3 regions of the Brevibacterium sp. CT2-23B genome follow, and region 2 is predicted to be linked to each of the others. Evidence: predicted binding sites of a transcription regulator. Region 2 holds the regulator's gene; each other region holds the start of a gene.
What was found. The regulator LexA, encoded in region 2, represses DNA repair genes until DNA is damaged. The targets are predictions, from matches to a motif close to TCGAACANNTGTTCGA.
Positions count from the first base shown of each region.

Region 1: the regulator LexA is predicted to act here: its motif matches at 2,952-2,967, upstream of HIM68_RS10810 (HNH endonuclease signature motif containing protein).
Region 3: the regulator LexA is predicted to act here: its motif matches at 4,163-4,178, upstream of HIM68_RS17760 (HNH endonuclease signature motif containing protein).

Region 1 covers NZ_JABBYK010000003.1:502,458-508,599, forward strand. Annotated here, with positions in the region: gene HIM68_RS10790 (Dyp-type peroxidase) at 1-393, opposite strand, end outside; gene HIM68_RS10795 (copper chaperone PCu(A)C) at 383-1,051, opposite strand; gene HIM68_RS10800 (hypothetical protein) at 1,493-2,188, opposite strand; gene HIM68_RS10805 (hypothetical protein) at 2,256-2,828, opposite strand; gene HIM68_RS10810 (HNH endonuclease signature motif containing protein) at 3,058-4,743, shown strand; gene HIM68_RS10815 (N-acetylglucosamine-6-phosphate deacetylase) at 4,914-6,142, opposite strand, start outside.
Region 2 covers NZ_JABBYK010000007.1:63,822-69,963, reverse strand. Annotated here, with positions in the region: gene priA (bifunctional 1-(5-phosphoribosyl)-5-((5-phosphoribosylamino)methylideneamino)imidazole-4-carboxamide isomerase/phosphoribosylanthranilate isomerase PriA) at 1-536, opposite strand, end outside; gene hisH (imidazole glycerol phosphate synthase subunit HisH) at 595-1,269, opposite strand; gene HIM68_RS17015 (hypothetical protein) at 1,266-1,868, opposite strand; gene hisB (imidazoleglycerol-phosphate dehydratase HisB) at 1,865-2,461, opposite strand; gene HIM68_RS17005 (histidinol-phosphate transaminase) at 2,458-3,636, opposite strand; gene HIM68_RS17000 (LysM peptidoglycan-binding domain-containing protein) at 3,775-4,113, opposite strand; gene lexA (transcriptional repressor LexA) at 4,348-5,103, shown strand; gene HIM68_RS16990 (ATP-dependent DNA helicase) at 5,170-6,142, opposite strand, start outside.
Region 3 covers NZ_JABBYK010000008.1:69,757-75,898, reverse strand. Annotated here, with positions in the region: gene HIM68_RS17780 (SPFH domain-containing protein) at 1-927, shown strand, start outside; gene HIM68_RS19230 (MarR family winged helix-turn-helix transcriptional regulator) at 1,172-1,651, shown strand; gene HIM68_RS17770 (organic hydroperoxide resistance protein) at 1,780-2,202, shown strand; gene HIM68_RS17765 (NADP-dependent malic enzyme) at 2,426-3,631, opposite strand; gene HIM68_RS17760 (HNH endonuclease signature motif containing protein) at 4,282-6,142, shown strand, end outside.

The sequences.
Region 1 (6,142 bases), on a different contig from region 2:
GTCGACGGCGAGCTCGGATTCGGAGTCGGCCAACGGGGCCTGCCCCTGCGTCAGCGCGGCTGCATCCGCGGTGAGCAGCCGCAGCCAGCGCACCGCTTCGGCGGCCTTGATCCCGGGCCCCAGCGTGAACGCGATGAAGTGCGCGAAGGCCTGCGGCGGGGTCTCGACCCCGGATTGATGAGCGCCGTAGAACGGCTCGGTCTGCGGCCCGTTCGCGCCATCCAGATCTCGCCGAGGCGGCCCACCGTCACCGGCGCTCGTGCCCTGTGATCTGGGACCGCGGCCGAGCGCAAATCCGGCCGTGGCACCGACGACACCTGCACCGCCGGCCGCGGCCGCCGAGGTCAGGAGACCTCGGCGGCTGAAGCCGGTGCGACCGGGCTCAGTGGTCACTGTGGTCTCCGTGATCGGAGTCCTCGTGCTCTTCGCTGTCGGCGCCGATGTGTTTGCCCTCGTCGCCGTGCTCACCATGGTCGCCGTGGTCGTCGCTGGAACCTTCGGCCTCACCGGGCGCGTAGTCTTCCTGGGCTCCGGAGTACTCCTTGGCCACGGCCGTGACCTCGACGGTCTCGTCATCGGCGGTGACGAGATCGAGCTTGATCTGCTCGCCCGGCTTGATCGCCTTCTTCAGTCCCATGATCATGATGTGATCGCCTCCGGGCTCGAGGCGGAGGCTCTCCCCGGCCGGGATGGTGAAGCCGCCCTTCTTCTCCTGCATGGACATTCCGCCCGAGCTGTCGCCTACGGTTTCGTGGAGTTCCACCATCTCCGCGTCCGCGTATTTCGCCTCGACGAGGTTGATGTCGGCGTCGGTGTTGTTCTTCAGCTCCCCGAAGACCGCGGTCATTCCGTCGTCGGCGGCCTTGACCCATGCGCCGTCGAAGCTGAGCGCTTCGGCGTCGACCGCGCTTTCCGAGGATTCCGCCGAGGTGGAGCTGCCGCCGTCGGTCTGTGTCGAACCGGCGGCCTTGCTGTCGTCTTGGCCGCAGCCTGCCAGGCCGATGGCGACGGCGATGGGCAGGGCAAGGGCCAGGGTGATGTTCTTTCGCATGATGTCTGCACTTTCGTCATTCAGGTGCTGTCGAGCACATGTCGGCGCGCGCCGCGGTCACCTGTTGGCACAGGCAGTCCCGCGTGTCCCCCACCGTCAGACGACGAGGATCTTCGGTCGCAGAGTCTCTGCTGCCCGAAGCTGCGGGCGCTGAGCCGCATCGCGTTCATCCGCCTGTATGCAGGGAACGCGGCTGACCGGCAGCGCTTTCGTGAGCCTTTGCGTAGGTCACAGTTGCCTGCGCGCAGCTCGTGCGAGTGCAAGTGCGCAGGGCATGTGCTGGCCAGGGTGCGGGTACGTGTCTTCTGCGCGCAGTGGTGTGCGCGGACGTGTTCGACTGTCACCGAGGGGCGGCCCGCCGCTGTCTGGGCGGTCGCCCGAAGATGGATGGTCACCCGGGAAACCAGGTGTGGGTCGGCGCTGCAAACGCCGATTGGGATGTCAGCCGAACGCGGGAGGGCCGCGGCGGTAGTTCGGGCCGACCACCGCTGAGGTGACCGGCTGCGGCACCCGGAGCGAAGCGCAGAGCTTGCGGAACGGTTCGTCGGCCAGGATTCCGGCCGCCTCGGCGAGGGCTCGCAGCGCGCCGATCACCGGGCCCAGGGCCAGCTGCAGAATGCTGAGGACGATGTCCTCACCGCGTTTGAGGATCACGGCGGTGACGAGGACGGCGACGACGTGGGCGATGATCATCCCCGCCGAGGTTGCCCCGTGGCTCGCATGTCCGAGCGCGGTTGCGGCAGGACCGAGATCAAGGGAGCCGGAGGCTGGGACGATGTGTCCGGCGTGGGCGTGGAGGGCCGCCTCGGCGGAAGTGGATCCGGCACCTGCAGCTCCGGCCTGCCCGCTTCCGGATTGAGCGGTTCCCGCGTGGGCCCCCGCATGGGCGAAGGTGTGTGCAGACCAGCTCATCGTCAGGTGCATGAGCACCTGTCCGAGGCCGAGCAGGCCCGCCAGAGTCAGGTAGCCCAGGCGCCTGCCGGCGACGATCATCGCCGCCCAGAGGACGAGAACGAAGACGACCACAGTGCCCGGAATCGAGACGCCGCCACCAGCACCGAGGTGCATGAGCAGGGCGAGGAGAGTCGTGAAGAGGGCAGCGAAGAGCGCACGTACGGATTTCGTCCATCCGGTCATGGGCCCTCCTCTCAGCTCGCTCCCACATTCTACTCAATGTAGAACAATTTCGGGAAGGCGACTGAGCCTACATCCGCAGCCAGGTATCGGCGGTCTTCTTGACCATGGCACCGGCATCAGCGGCAGCATCCCCCCAGGCGACGAGGTTGCCATCGGGGTCAGTGGTGGAGTCGGAAAGGACGACGACGTCGAAGTTGCACACAAGACCCGCCATCGCCGAGGCGTAGACGGCTCCGGGGGTGCCCGCCGAGGACGCGTCGGCGCCGGCGTCGGCATCGCCCTCTGCCTGGGCGGCGGGGTCAGTGGTGACTTCGCCAGCTCCAGTGCCTGGCTCGCCCGCGGTGGCGTCGGCGCCGGCGATGATGATCCGGTCGACGGAGAGGTCATGCAGACCTGCGGCCAGATCATCGACGCCCTCGAACACATCCGGACTCTCGGATCGGAGCACGAGATCCTCCTCATCGGGGACGAAGATGCTCAGCTCCTCATCGGGAGTGTCGGCGAGGTCGGCCTTCGTCGACGCGAAGATGAGCACACCGCCCACAGCGCGGGTGCGGGTGACGATATCGCCGAGGGTCTCCATGGCGTCATCGCTGGGGTAGCTGGCGTCGTCGGTGTCAATGAGGAGCAGGGCATCCATACTCCAATCGTGCCACGACCGACTGACACATTCGAAGCCGGTTCACCTCGGCCACAGCCGACACCACCCCTGACCTGCATGGACACAAAGAATCTTGTGAGCATCCTCGAACTGTGACGAACACTGAATTTATGTTCGAAACGTTTTTCGATCATCTATGGCGTTCCACGCATTATGAGCGTACACTGGATTCCAACAACAACGATGTTGGTGAACGGAATTCATCCCCATGACCCTCACTCCCGAACGCAGCTCCGATCATTCCGATCGGAACGCCGACAACTCCTCGCAGACCAGCGGACACCCGCTGCTGGCCGACGAGGAGTGGGCAGATCTCAGCCGCTTTGCGCCCGAGGTCACCTCTTCGATCACTCAGCTGATGAGCCTCAAAGATGAGCTGCGCTCGTTCGATCGCCCCATGGGAGCGGATCAGGCCATCATGCTCGCCGATGGGGTCGAGGCGATCACACGCATCAACGATGCATTGTCGACGCTCGCGCTCTCCGTCTGCGAACGTGTCGGAACACCCAGCGATTTCGGCGCCAAGTCGACGAAGTCGCTCATCGAGAACCGATTCAACCTCACCGGCGCCGAGGCGAATCGCCGCACCGATATGGCCAAGAACCTCGGCGGACGCGTCGACATGGCCGGACAGGCTCTGCCGCCTCTCTACCCTGTCGTCGCAGATGCGCTCCATGCCGGCACGATCTCCGCCGCCCAGGCGTCTGTCATCGAAGACTGCATGCGCAAACTGCCCACGTGGGTCAGTCAGACGGTCCGCACCGACGTCGAGACGCGCTTGGTCGACAACGCGCCCAAGGTCCGCCTCAAGGATCTGCGCGAGATCTTCGGCAAGCTCATGGGCTATATCGACCCGGACGGCGCAGAGCCGAACGACTCGGCCGACCGCTCGGCGTACAACATGTCCATGCGTGCCAGGACCAACGGCGACTGGGAGCTGCGTGGACTGCTCGACCCCGTCACCGGCGGAACTCTCAACGGGCTGCTGACCTCACGAATCCAGTCTGCGGGAGAAGACGACAAGGCCGGTGCCGACAATACCGATGCCGACTCGGCGACCGGCGCCTCTGAGATCGCGGCCGCGGGCAATCCCGCCACCGTCACCGGTGCTTCTGAGGAAACGAGCTCGCCGCTGCCAGACAAAGAGCTGCTTGAGATCGTCGACGCGGTGCTCTCCGGTGACCGATATGACGCGAAGCGAGTTCCGGCACCCGATCTCAACGCAGCTCGCACGAGCGGAAATTCGGCAGCTGTCCCCGGGGTCGGCGTTCGTGAGGACGGCGGTTTCGTGGACGTCAGCGCCGAACAGCCCTCGGCGCGCGAATGGATCTACGAACGATTCGCCGGCCTCGTCACGACGATCGACAAGCAGCGGACGGCTGCAGGAGCGCCTTATGCTCTCGTCATCAACGCCACCGCCGAAGATCTGGCCAAAGGAACAGGACACGGAACCACGGGCGCCGACAATCCCATTCCCATCAAGGAACTGATGAGAAACGGCCTCAACGGCTCGCTGTTCTTCCACCTCATGAGCGACAGGGCCAAGACGATGCAGGTGGCCACAGAACAGCGCTTCGCCAATCGCAAACAGTTGGCAGTGATCACCGCCCGTGACCGAGGTTGCACGTTCCCCGGCTGTGACGCCCCTCCCGGTTGGTGCGATGCCAACCATGTGTTTCCATGGTCGCTCGGCGGAAAGACGGAGATCAACAATCTCGCGCTGCTCTGCAGCTATCACCACCACCTGCTCGACCGCACCGCCTGGGACACGGTGATGCTCTTCGACGGGCGACCGGCCTACATTCCGCCTGCCGCAAAGGACCCGGCTCGTAAGCCGATCCTCCACGCCCGCTTCATCGCGGACGACATCGTCGACTCCCTGTTCGACAAATAGCCGCCCCTCCTTTCAGGGGACAGCTGTGCCCACTTTCCAGCTTCGGCCGGGTTCAGCCCACTTTCCAGGTTCAACTCGGTTCAGCCCGGTTCAACTCGATTCAACTCGGTGCAGTCCGGTTCGGCCCGGTTCGGCCCGGTTCGGCCCGATTCGGCCCGGTTCAGTCGGGTTCAGTCCCCCAATGAAGAGGCTCGGATGCTCATGTCCTCATCGAGGAGCAGGAGATCCGCCGGCATTCCGGGAGCCAACAGGCTGCCGGCACCAGCGGCACCGCCCGCCGCCTGCAGAGAATCACCCGGCTCCGGCACTCCGCCCACCGCACGCAATGGAACGAATCCTGCGGACTGCACAGCGTCGAACGGGCTGAGTCCCACCTCGGCGACGGCCCGCTTCACAGCCTCGTCCATCGTCAACGTGGACCCCGCGATGGCGCCCTGAGCGCCGTCCGAGGTGACCAGACGAGCCACCGAATCCTTGACCTCGACCGGGAGCGAACCAAGGTGATAGCTCCCATCGTGCAGGCCGGTCGCCGCCATGGCGTCAGTGATGAGAGCGATGCGCCCGGGCACGAGTTCGTGGAGCATACGCGCGACCGGGGCAACCACGTGGACGCCGTCATTGATGAGTTCGACGGTGACATGCTCGGCCTCGGCCGCGGCGAGGACCGGCCCCGGAGCACGGTGATGGATTCCGGGCATCGCATTGAACGCGTGGGTGAGGATGCTCGCCCCCGCCTCGAAGGCCTGCGCGGCCAGCGCATAATCGGCAGCCGTGTGACCGACGGCCACACGCACCCCTGCCGCAGAGAACCGACCGATCGCATCGAGAGCACCGGGAAGTTCGGGCGCGATGGTGATCTGGCTCAGAGTTCCATCGGCCGCCTCGAGGATTGCTTCGACCGCCTCCGGAGTCGGCGATGTGAGCACTTCGGGCGCATGCGCACCTTTGAAATCCGGGGACAGGAACGGGCCTTCGGCGTGCAGGCCCATGACCATGGCCCGCTCACGGACGAGTCCGGCGCCCGCGCGCAAGGACTCACACAGCCCCTCGATCGTGTCGGAGACGTAGGACAGAGCGAGCCTGCCGGTGCCGTGGGCCCGATGCACGTCGAGGATCGCATCGATCCCCTCGCTCCTGTCCTCGGCGCTCGCACCGCCCGCACCGTGACAGTGGATATCGACGAACGCGGGAGCCACGTATCCGCCGGCGGCGTCGATGACCTCGCCTCTCGCCGAGGCGGCCCTGTCCTTCCAGCCGTCCCCGCGGCCCAGTGCCGTGACCGTTCCCTCGGCGACCGCGATCCACGTGTCCGCGGTCCCCTCGGTGAACGTCACCCGATCGCCGTCGAGGATGCACGCATTGTGGATGACCGCCTCGGCGGGGATCTGTTCGGTCTGTG
Region 2 (6,142 bases):
TGCAGGGTGCCGTCCTTGCGCACATCGGTGACGACGTAGCGGGAGCAGCCGGCGGCTTCGAGGGTGGCGAGGACCTCGTAGAGGTCGCCGCCGTCCTTCGTCCAGCCGCGGGCGGCCAGGGTGGTTCCGCGCACGTCGAGGCCGATGGCGACCTGATCGCCGAAACGCGAGATCATCTCGGCCGTCCACTCGGGGTTTTCCAGGGCGGCGGTGCCGATGTTGACGCGCTCGGCTCCCGTGTCGAGTGCGCGTTCGAGGCTTTCGGTGTCACGGATGCCACCGGAGAGTTCGACCTTGATCCCCACGGCCTTGACGACCTGGTTGAGCAGATCCGAGTTCGAACCGCGCCCGAAGGCGGCGTCGAGGTCGACGAGGTGGATCCATTCGGCGCCGCGGCTCTCGAAGTCCTGAGCGGCGTCGATGGGTGAACCGTAGTCGGTTTCGGTTCCGGCTTCGCCCTGGACGAGGCGGACGGCCTTGCCGTCGGCGACGTCGACGGCGGGAAGGAGGACCAGCTTGTTCGAACTGTCTGTCATTGTGACCTTTCTGCCAGGGTGCCACGGGGTTTGAGGCAACCATAGTCGGTGTGCTCGGTCAGGAGCTGAGTGAGTCTGTGGGGTTGGTGCCGGAGCTGCCGGAACCGCTGCCCGGGCTGCTGTCGGCGGCGAACGAGGCGAGCCAGTTGCGCAGGAGCTTAGCGCCCGCCTCGGCGGATTTCTCGGGATGGAACTGTGCTGCCCAGGTGGTTCCGTCTTCGACAGCGGCGATGAAGTCATTGCCGTGGCGGGCGGTCGTAACCGTCGCGTTCGCCGGCGGCTCGGTTGCGGCGTAGGAGTGGACGAAGTAGAAGCGTTCGTCTCCGATTCCGGCGAACATGGCCGAGTCTGCGGGAGCGTTGACCTTCGACCATCCCATATGCGGGATGACCGGTGCCTCGAGGCCGGTGACGGCTCCGGGCCACAGTCCGATGCCCTCGGTCTTGACTCCGTGTTCGACGCCGCGGGCGAAGAACACTTGGAGGCCGACGCAGATGCCGAGCAGCGGTCGACCCTGTTCGTGGCGGGCCCGGATGAGGTCGACTCCCCCGACGTTCTCCAGTCCGGCCATCACGGCCGAAAATGCGCCGACGCCGGGGACCAGCAGTCCGTCGGAGTCGTTGATGACATCGTGATCGGCCGTGAGCGTGACCTCGGCGCCGGCTGCGGCGACCGCACGCACGGCGGAACGGACGTTTCCGGCACCGTAGTCGAGGACGGCCACAGTCGTCATCGCTTCGCCCCCTTGCTCAGCACCGACCAGATCCTCCACAGGGAGAACCCGAGGACGATGGCACCGAGTGCGGCGACGACCCAGGCGATGGTGTTCCCGCCCAGGGCCAGAGCAATGCCGAAGGCCATGACGAGTCCGGCGAGGACGGCGGCGATGATCCACAGCAGTGCCGTGCGTGCCATGGCGGCCCGACCCGGGCTCATCGTGGCCGCACTGGCCTGCAGCTTCGTCATCGACGACGTCGGGATATTGCCTTCGACATCTTCTGCGGCAACGGTTTCGAGCAGCAGACCTTCGAGCACATCGGGCAGGTTCTTCAGCGCCAGCCCGGCCGGCACATCGGACTCCCGGGCGCCGTGGCGGAAATGGCCGGCGTCGATCTGCTCTTCGCTGCGCACGAGGAGGAGGACCTCATGTTTGCCCGCGAGCTTCGAGATCGCTGCGGCCGCCTCGTTGCCGGCTTTGACATCCGTGTCGGCGAGGACGATACCGCTGAACTCGCCGATCGGCACGATGGTGCCGGAGATGTTCGACAGCACGCACGCGGCGGCCAACTGTTGGGCGACCCCGAACGGGGTCACGATGACGGTCGTGCTCACAGGACTCCCTTGGTGCTGGGAACGGAATCGCTGCGCGGATCGGTTTCGACGGCCTCGCGCAGCGCGCGGGCGAAGGCCTTGAACTCGGCTTCGACGATGTGGTGCGGGTCGCGACCGCGCACCAGGTCGAGGTGGACGGTCAGGCCGCCGTTGAAGGCGATCGATTCCAGCGAGTGGGAGGTCATCGAACCGGTGAAGTGACCGCCGATGAGGTGGTACTGCTGGCCCTCGGGCTCGCCTTCGTGGACGAAATAGGGGCGACCGGAGACGTCGACGACGCACTGGGCCAGGGCCTCGTCCAGCGGCACGGCGGCGAAACCGTAGCGGCGGATGCCGACCTTGTCGCCGAGCGCTTCGCGCAGGGTCTGACCGAGCACGATCGAGGTGTCTTCGACGGTGTGGTGGACGTCGATGTGCGTATCGCCGGTGGCGGTGATGTCGAGGTCGATCATCGAGTGCTTCGACAGGGCGGTGAGCATATGGTCGAAGAACGGCACGGAAGTCGAGATGTTCGAGGTGCCGGTGCCGTCGAGGTTGACGGACACGGACACCGTGGACTCGGACGTGGTGCGTGAGTTCTGGGCCTGCCTCATGGAGTGCCTTTCGTCGGGGCGGCTGATGACGTGGTCGGAGACTGCGGACGGTCCGCGAGGACGTCCGGTGATTCGGCGAGGATGTCGTCGATGGCGGTCAGGAACGCTTCGGTCTCTGCCTCGGTGCCGGCGTTGACGCGGGCGTGGCCGGTGATGCCGATATCGCGGATGAGGACTCCCCGGTCGAGCAGCTTCTGCCACAGCTCGGCCGGTGAGGCGATGTTGCCGAAGAGGACGAAGTTCGAATCGCTGTCGTGGACGGTGAAGCCCGCCTCGGCGAGGTGGCTCGACATACGGTTGCGCGAGTCGATGAGACGGTCGACATTGCCCAGCAGCAGTTCGGCATGTTCGAGTGCGGTGCAGGCCAGCACCTGAGTGATCTCGGACAGGTGGTAGGGCAGACGGACGAGGCGGAGGACGTCGATGAGTTCGGGGGCGGCGATGGCGTAGCCCAAGCGCAGTCCGGCACAGGCGAAGGCCTTGCTCATGGTGCGCGAGACGACGAGGCGGGGCCGGCCCTCAAGCAGAGTCATGGCCGAGGACTTGGCGGGGCGGGAGAATTCCGCATATGCCTCGTCGACGATGACTACCCCTGCGCAGTTGTCGTAGGCGGCTTCGATGACGTCGAGGCCGATCGAGGTGCCGGTCGGATTGTTCGGGGTGCACAGGAAGACGATGTCCGGATTCGCACGAGCCACCTCGGCGGCGACCGTCTCGGCATCGAGAGTGAAGTCGTCCTTGCGTTCGACGTGCTGCCATTCGGCACCCGTGCCCGTGGTGATGAGCGGGTGCATCGAATACGAGGGGGTGAAGCCGAGGACCGTGCGGCCCGGGCCACCGAAGGCCTGGACGATATGGCTGAGCACTTCGTTCGAACCATTGGCTGCCCAGATCATGGAGGGGTCGAGGTCGACGGAGTCACCGGCGCGTTCGTTCACACCGTCCAGATAAGTGACGAGGTGTTCGCGCAGTGCGGTGAATTCGCGATCGGGATATCGATTGAGTCCGGCGAAATGATCGTCGACGGCTGCGCGCATGCTGTCGACGACGACGTCCGGAAGCGGATAGGCGTTCTCGTTGACGTTGAGCTGGACCGGCACATTGAGGTGCGGCGCCCCGTACGGCTTGAGGCCGACGAGGTCTGAACGCACTGGCAGAGAGTCGATGTTTCCCACGGCGATCATTCTACCGAGAGGCCCCCGCCGCCCGGGCGGCGGGTCGGGCATCGAGATACGCCGGTCGGCTCACCCGATCGAACGGGTCAGCGCGCTGCCGGTCGGGCCGGCGCCCTGCCGGTCGAGCAGGGTCCGGCCTCAGCGGACGGGGACGTCGAGGGTCTGTCCGGGGTGAACCGTCGGGGTGTCCAGGTGGTTGATCTCGACGATATCGGCAACGACATCGCGGGTGTCGCGGTCGATGCCGAGATTCGAAGCCACGGTCCACAGCGATTCGCCCTCACCGACGACGACTGACTCGGCGTCGATGCCGATGCTCTCCGTCTCCGATTCGGCGACAGCAGCGGCCGAGAACGACTGGGTGGCGAGGAGGACCGCCCCGCCGATGACGACGAGAGCGACGAGCAGGGTCCGGAGAAGGCGCACAGCCTGGCGTCCACGAGGGGTCAGGTGCAGCTCGGTGTTCTGTGCAGACATCGCATTACCTCTTTCATTCGTACGATTCCACCAGTAATCGGTAGAACGTCTGTTCTATTCAACATGCCAATCGAACAAATGTCCAGTCCAACTCGAACATCTATGCGACAATGAGAGGGAACCAGCGTTGTTGATTGATCTGTCAGAACCATCTCAGTCGGCACTGACACGAGAATTTCCGAAGCGGAGATCACGGCGTTCAGCGGCAGGGAATAGAACGAAGGGGAACGAGCAATGGTTCAGAACAAACGAGGCAGAGGCAGGCCTCGCAACGAAGATGTTGCCAGCGAGATCGCTGCCGCTCGCACCGATGACGACGTCGTGCAGATCCCTGAGGGGTCATCCGGTGAGGGAGATTTCCGCCTCACTCCCCGTCAGCGTCTCGTGCTCGAGACCATCGAACGCGCGGTCGTGACCAACGGCTACCCGCCGAGCATGCGCGAGATCGGCAAGGCCGCCGGGCTGGCCTCCCTCTCCAGCGTCGCCCATCAGCTCTCCCAGCTCGAACGCCTCGGCTATGTCCGCCGTGACCCGAAGCGCCCGCGTGCCATCGAAGTGGTCAATCCGTTCGAAGAGGAAGAGGCCGAGCGCGCGAAGTACGAGGAGCTGGCCAACAACACTGTGCAGGTGCCGGTCGTCGGTCGTATCGCCGCCGGTGGCCCGATCCTGGCCGAGCAGGAAGTCGATGATGTCTTCTCCCTGCCGACCCAGGTCGTCGGCTCCGGTGAGATGTTCCTGCTCAAGGTCGTCGGCGATTCGATGATCGAAGCCGCCATCTGCCACGACGACTGGGTGGTCGTGCGCAAGCAGCACACAGCTGACAACGGTCAGATCGTCGCCGCCCTGCTCGACGGCGAGGCCACGGTGAAGACCCTCAAGCGCAAGGCCGGTCAGCAGTGGCTGATGCCGCAGAACGAGAACTACGAACCCATCGACGGAACCTACGCGCAGATCATGGGCCTCGTCGTCGCCGTCATCCGCCGCCTCTGATCTTCCGTCGGCTCTCCGCAGTTTGAACGCAAAGGCCCGCGACCGATTCGGTCGCGGGCCTTTGCGTCATCCTTCGTCGGTTTCGGCCAGCCTCGCCAGGCTCTTGCGAACGAGACCGGAGTTCGTCGTCGGCCACATCCTTGGCATCGAATTGACGAGGAACCCGGCATACCGGGCCGAGCGCAGCCGCGAGTCGAGCACGGCCACCACTCCCCTGTCCTTGGTCGACCGGATGAGGCGTCCGGCGCCCTGAGCCAGACGCAGGGCGGCATGCGTGGCCGACACCGCCATGAATCCGTTGACTCCCCGCTGGTCGGCATCGCGTGCCCGCGCCTGCATGAGCGGGTCGTCCGGACGTGGGAACGGCAGACGATCGATGATGACCAGACGGTTCGTCCGTCCCGGCACATCGACCCCCTGCCACAGTGACATGGTTCCGAACAGGCAGGTCTGGTCGTCGGCCGTGAACTGAGAGACCAGCGCCGGCAAGCCGTCATCGCCTTGGAGCAGGATCGGGAAATCGAACTTCTTCCGCAGGTGTTCGGCCGCCGCGTTTGCGGCCGCCCGGGAGGAGAACAGGCCCAGTGCCCCGCCGTTCGAGGATTCGACGAGTTCCTCGAGTTCGGTCAGCGCTTCCTCGCTCAGTCCGCTGCGTCCGGGCTTGGGCAGGTGGGAGGCGACATAGAGGATTCCCTGTTTGCCGTAGTCGAAGGGTGATCCGACATCGAGGCTGTCCCATTTCGGGGCGTCGGGTCCGAAGAGTCCCAACGAGGCGGCCACCGCGTCGAAGTTCCCACCCAGGGACAGGGTCGCCGAGGTGGCCACGACCGTTGATTCCTCGAAGATGCCGTTGCGCATGGTGCCGGCCACGCTCAAGGGCGCGACGACGAGATTCGTCGTCTCCTTCTCCCGGAAGGTCGAGCGCGAGAGCCAGATGACGTCGTTCTTGCCCGGGTCACAGAAGCGTTCGGCGAGTTCGAAGATCTCCTGGCAGCGTGCCTTGGCCATCTGCCGGCCGGCATCGGCGTCCTCGGTCTTG
Region 3 (6,142 bases), on a different contig from region 2:
TCGAAGACGAAGGACAACGTCTTCGTCACGGTTCCCGTCGCCGTTCAGTACGTCGTCGAAGAGAACAATGTCGCCGACGCCTACTACAAGCTGGCGAACTCCGAGGAGCAGATCCGCTCCTACGTCTTCGACACCGTTCGTTCGGCTCTGTCGGGCCTGACTCTGGACACGGCGTTCGAGTCGAAAGACGATATCGCGGAGAACGTCGAGGGACGGCTCTCGGAATCGATGAAGCGCTACGGCTTCAAGATCGTCAGCAGCCTGGTCACGGATATCACCCCGGACCCGAAGGTCCGCGATTCGATGAACTCGATCAATGCCGCACAGCGTGACCGTGTCGCCGCTCAGTCGCTCGCCGAGGCGGACAAGATCAAGCGCGTCACCCAGGCTCAGGCGGAGTCCGAGGCGATGCGCCTCCACGGCGAGGGTGTCGCCGCTCAGCGCAAGGCGATCGCGACGGGTATCGCCGAGCAGTACGCGAAGCTGCAGGAGGTGGGCATCGACAAGACGGCCGAGCAGCTGCTGATGATGACCCAGTACTTCGACACCATGCAGAACGTCGCCCAGGAGGGCCGGTCGAACGTGCTGTTCATGCCTTCGAACCCGGGCGGGCTGGGCGAGATGGGCCAGGAGATCCGCAACGCCCTGTTCGCCGCCAACGCCGCCGAGGATGGGGCGACCTTCACGGCGCCCGAGAGCAGGTACACCTCGAGCCACCGCTCCGATCAGGCCAGCGTTCCCCCTCAGCCGTCCAACCCGCCGAGCTCGGGTGGCTCCAATGGCTCCGACGGCTCGGGTCATGACGGTCGGTCAGGTGGCCCCGGAGGTTCCGGCCAGTCGCTCGGCCAGTCCGTTCGCTCTGCAGCCCAGTCGGCTCAAGCGGCCGCTCAGCAGTGGAAGAACTCCAAGCAGAATCCACAGCAGTAACCGAGGGCCGAGCCGGGCCGCAGCAGTGACCGGGGGCCGAGCCAGGGTGCCGACGCGACGCCGGAGCTGACCGGGCGCCGACGCACGACACCGAGTGCCGGCGAACGACTGAGGCACCGCACTTTAGAGGGGCGGGCGAAGAGAGATCTTCGCACGCCCCTCTGCTATGTTCACCTCGATCCGCGCTCATCCACCTTCCGATTAATCAGTTGTGCACAATTGAATTGTGTGCGACCATTTTGGCATGGATGCGCTCGACCTCGACAGACAGCTCTGCTTCGCTCTCTACTCGGCGTCGCGTGCAATGACCGCGTCATACAAGGATCTGCTGGCCGAGCTCGGCATCACCTATCCGCAGTATCTGGTGATGCTGGTGCTGTGGGAGGAGAATTCCGCGCCCGACGGCGTGACCGTCAAGCACCTCGGCGAGCGTCTGCAGCTCGATTCGGGCACGCTCTCTCCGCTGCTGTCGCGGCTGGAATCGCTCGGCTACGTCACCCGTCACCGCTCCGCCGAGGACTCGCGCAGTGTGTTCATCCGCCCCACCGCCGAGGGCGCCGCAGCCAAGGAGCGCGCCGAGTGCGTTCCGGCCCGGATCGGTGAGCGCACACAGCTCGACTCGGCCGCGATGCCCGAGCTGCTCGAGACCCTGCGCACCCTGACGAGGAATCTGCGCGCGGAACCCGCGCCCGTCGAGTCCCCTGGCCCCGTTCCGCACCATTGAACTCACATCGCACTTGTAGCTTCACAGTGCGCCACTGAACCCGTACTGCACCACTGACCCCACATTTCACCACCGACGCCACTGATCACCACTGATCCCACAACGCACCGCCAACGGAAGGAAGAATCATGAAGGCTCTCTACACTGCAGAGGCACTGGCTACCGGCGAAGGCCGCGACGGCCACGGTCGCACAAACGACGGAAAGGTCGATGTCGATCTCGCCACACCAGCGGAGATGGGCGGCAGCGGCAACGGCACGAATCCCGAGCAGCTCTTCGCGGTCGGCTACGCGGCCTGCTATCACTCGGCGCTGCGCCTCGTGGCCGGTCAAGCCAAGGCGAACGTCGACGACTCTGCGGTCGGCTCACGAGTGAGCATCGGCAAGAACAATGAGGGCGGGTTCCAGCTCGCTGTCGAACTCGAGGTCACCCTCCCGCACCTCGACAAAGCCGAGGCGCAGGCGCTGGCCGACAAGGCCCACCAGGTCTGCCCGTACTCGAATGCCACCCGCGGCAACATCGACGTCTCCATCACCGTCACCGACGACTGAGTTCCGACCGCGTCTGCCTGGCATGGGCGGCAGTCCTCCGCTGGCCAACCGACGGCCGCCGGTGCCCGACCACCTGTGGCACACGGCCTGGAGCGGAACGCAATCAGCACAGCAACCGACACACAGTTGAGGGGCGGGTGAAGATCACTCTTCACCCGCCCCTCAGCCGTATTCGGCCGCCTCGGCGACAATTCCGAGTCGGCGATGGCCCACCGACGAAGCGTCAGCGCTTGGCCATGGCCTCGAGCGCGGACTTCTCGACCGCCTCGGCGACGGCCGGAGCGACACGCGAATCGAGCGCACCGGGCACGATGTAACCGGGCTCGAGATCATCGCCGACGAGATCGGCGATCGCACGAGCGGCGACGAGCTTCATATCGTCGGTGATCTCGTTGGCATCGGCGTCGAGCGCGCCGCGGAAGATTCCGGGGAACGCGAGGACGTTGTTGATCTGGTTCGGGAAGTCGCTGCGCCCGGTGGCCACCACGGTGGCGTACTTGGCGGCGACGTCGGGGGCCACCTCGGGGTTGGGGTTCGACAGGGCGAAGATGATCGCATCGTCGGCCATGTTCTCCAGATGCGCCTCGTCGATGGTGCCGCCGGAGACGCCGATGAAGGCATCGGCACCGTCGAGGGCTTCGCCGATCCCACCGGAGATTCCGCGCGGGTTCGTCGACTCGGCGAGGAACTGCTTGGTCTCGGTGAGGTCGGAGCGGCCGGATTCGACGACTCCCTTGGAATCGAGGACGACGATGTCTTTCACGCCGGCGTCGGCGAGGATCTTCACCACGGCCACACCGGCAGCACCGGCGCCTGAGACGACGACGCGGACGGACTCGAAGGACTTCTTAACCACGCGCAGAGCATTGGTCAGCGCTGCGAGGACGACGACCGCGGTGCCGTGCTGGTCATCGTGCATGACGGGGATGTCGAGGGCTTCCTTGACCCGGTCTTCGATCTCGAAGCAGCGCGGAGCCGAGATGTCCTCGAGGTTGATCGCACCGAAGGTCGGGGCCATGCGGACGATGGTTTCGACGATCTCGTCCGTGTCATTGGTGTCGAGTACGATCGGAATCGCATTCAGCCCGGAGAAGGACTTGAACAGGGCGCACTTGCCCTCCATCACCGGCAGCGAGGCGGCCGGACCGATGTCACCGAGGCCGAGCACAGCCGACCCGTCCGAGATGACCGCGATGAGCCGGCCGGTCCACGTGTGCGTGCGCGCCAGCTGCGGTTCATCCTTGATCGCGGTGCAGACCTTGGCCACGCCCGGCGTGTACGCGATCGAGAGGTCGCGTTGGGTCTGGAGCGGTGAGGTGAGCTCGGCGGAGAGCTTGCCGCCTTCGTGCGCCTCGAAGATCTCAGCGTCGGTGATCGGGCCCTTCGAGCCCTGGTCGGAGGCGGCGGAGTTGTGAGCGGTGGTCGTCATGGTTGATCCTCGTGGTTGATGCGGCGGCGGTTCGTGAGCTTACGAAGCTCGTGAGCACTCGGTTGGGCGAGCACTCCGCTCGATGATCGGATCATCGGTGCAGCCGGCAGTGATCGTCTGGACGTCGGCCGGCGCGGACACGGTCGACCGTGAGCGCAGGCGATGGTCTGGGCGAAGAACTGGTCACCAGTGAAGGATGGTGCGGTGACGTCGACGCGGCCCGCGACATGGCCCTAGGTGAAGGGCGACGCGGTTGCGCGCAGTGCGGATACGGCTCGCAAGAGGCGAGTACCGACCTCATGGGTCGCATCCGACAACTCGATCATCATAACCGATGCTGTGACCCGTTTCACCCGATAATCCGGCCCCACCGAGGCTGTCCCGCCGTTCCGGTGGCATGTTCTCCAGACCTTTGGACCGGCGCAAAACAACCCCTGACCTGGCCGAACGAGGCCGAACGCCCTCATGTCAGCACCGAGTGCAATGATAAGTAGAGAATCAATTCACTATCAATATGTCATCGAAACTTATTCGAATCTTTTTTCTTTTTACTATTGTGAATGTCAGCTTGACCGGCTAAGATCTGATTAACAGCTTTTCAAGTCAGCACCACTTCCCCGACAACGAAGTCCGAGGCAGGTGAAAGAGCAATGAAGGGCACCACCAACCGTTCGACCCCCGACCAGGCAGACGAGCCGGGTGTGACACAGCCGTCGCCCCGATTCGCCATCCGCTTCGAATCAAGCATGTCTCGCTTTGCCGAGAACGCTGTCGCTTCCGACCGTGCCCATTTCTCCCTCCTCGAGTCCGTCTCCTCAGTTGTGTTGGAACAGGTCTTCATCGCCCTCGAACTGCCCATGCCCGAGGGCTCCGAACCGTTTCGCTGCGAGACGATCTCCGCATCCTTTGATCGCCGCGCCAAAGAGTCCGAAGAGAACACCGTCTTCGGCGCTGCGGAGAAGTCGGAGACCTCGTCCAAGGACGCGTCGTCAACCAAGGACCCGTCGTCGCCAGCGGACGACAAGACCGGCACCGGCGGCTCACCTTCCGCGACAGTTGTGCTCTATGACGCCGACTTCGCCCGCGAACAGTTGCGCAAGGCGACTGAGTCCGAGGCGAAGGTCCTGCCCGAGTTCCCGGAGCTCGATGAGGGCATCTGCTTCTCGAAATGGGTCTATGACAATGTCGACGCTGAGGACCTCGTCGAGATCTCGACAGTGCTGGGGACCAACACTGCCCGTACCTACCGTCAGCTCACCGGCGCGATGACGATCTTCTATGGTCTGCCGCGCTTCGCCGACCGTGTCCGCGCCAGAGAGTTCACCCAGGCACATGTCGATGTGGTCGCTCGCCAGTGTGCTGATGTCGCGTTCGACTTCCTTCCGAAGCTCGACATCTTCCTGGCCGCGAGGCGCGCCGATATCACCTGCGAGACCCTGCGCCGGGATCTGGCGAAGATGATCGCCCTGCTCGTTCCGCCGGTCGACAACACCGAACTCGCCACTAAGCGTCGCCGCGTCGATGTCGAAGGCTATAAGGACGGCTCCGCCTGCCTGACCGTCAGCGGGCCTTCAGCGGAGATCTTCGCCTGCTACAACCGAATCCAGGGCATGGCGCTGGCCGTGCATGGAAAGAACAAGTCGGCGTTCAATCTGCCCCTGGGCGTTGAGATCAGCGATGACCGCTCCATCTCTCAGCTCGAGTACGATCTGTTCACCCGGCCAGTGCCGGAACTCAAGGTCAAGGTCATTTCAGTCGACCCGATCACGGGTATCCAAACCACCGTAGAGAAGTCGCTGCTCGACACCGACGGCGAGCTCATTCCGGATATGGACTCCGACGACGCCGTCGCCGACTTCGCGAAGCACGTCGCTTCGGACTCGGCCGACAGCGCCACAGGGTCGTCCGCCGGGCGCTCGTCCGACAGCAGCACAGAGTCGTCCGACGGATTCTCTGTCGCCAACCGACCGAACGGTTCGGCTTTCCGACCCGACTGCAGCGTCGAAGGTGAGGACCCTGACGGTCCCATTGAATATGTCGTCAAGCTGCGTATGCCCACAAGCGCGTGGTGGCTGTCGCATCAGGCCGCCACCGTGGTGACCGTTCCGTTCCTCTCGCTCACTGGAGACTCTGACCTGCCCGGCACTTTCGCCGATGGCTCACCGGTACCCGTCGAGGTGGCTCGCAACATCGCCGGCCGGTCGAAGAGCATCCAGCGGATCCTCACCGATCCCGCCACCGGCACTCCCATCGACGCCAAAGCGACCACTTACCAGGTCCCCAGGGATCTTCGGAAGACCTTGGTCGAGCAGTGGACAGTGTGCACCGTTCCCGGCTGTGTTCGTCGGGCTGAGAAGTCGGAGATCGACCATGTCGTTCCGTTCTTCCATCTGGATCCGCTCAAGGGCGGTCTCACTCGGTTCGGAAACCTTCATCCTCTGTGCAAGAAGCACCATGCGTTGAAGACCGCCGGCCGCCTTCGGGTCACTATGCCCAAATCCGGTGAGCTCG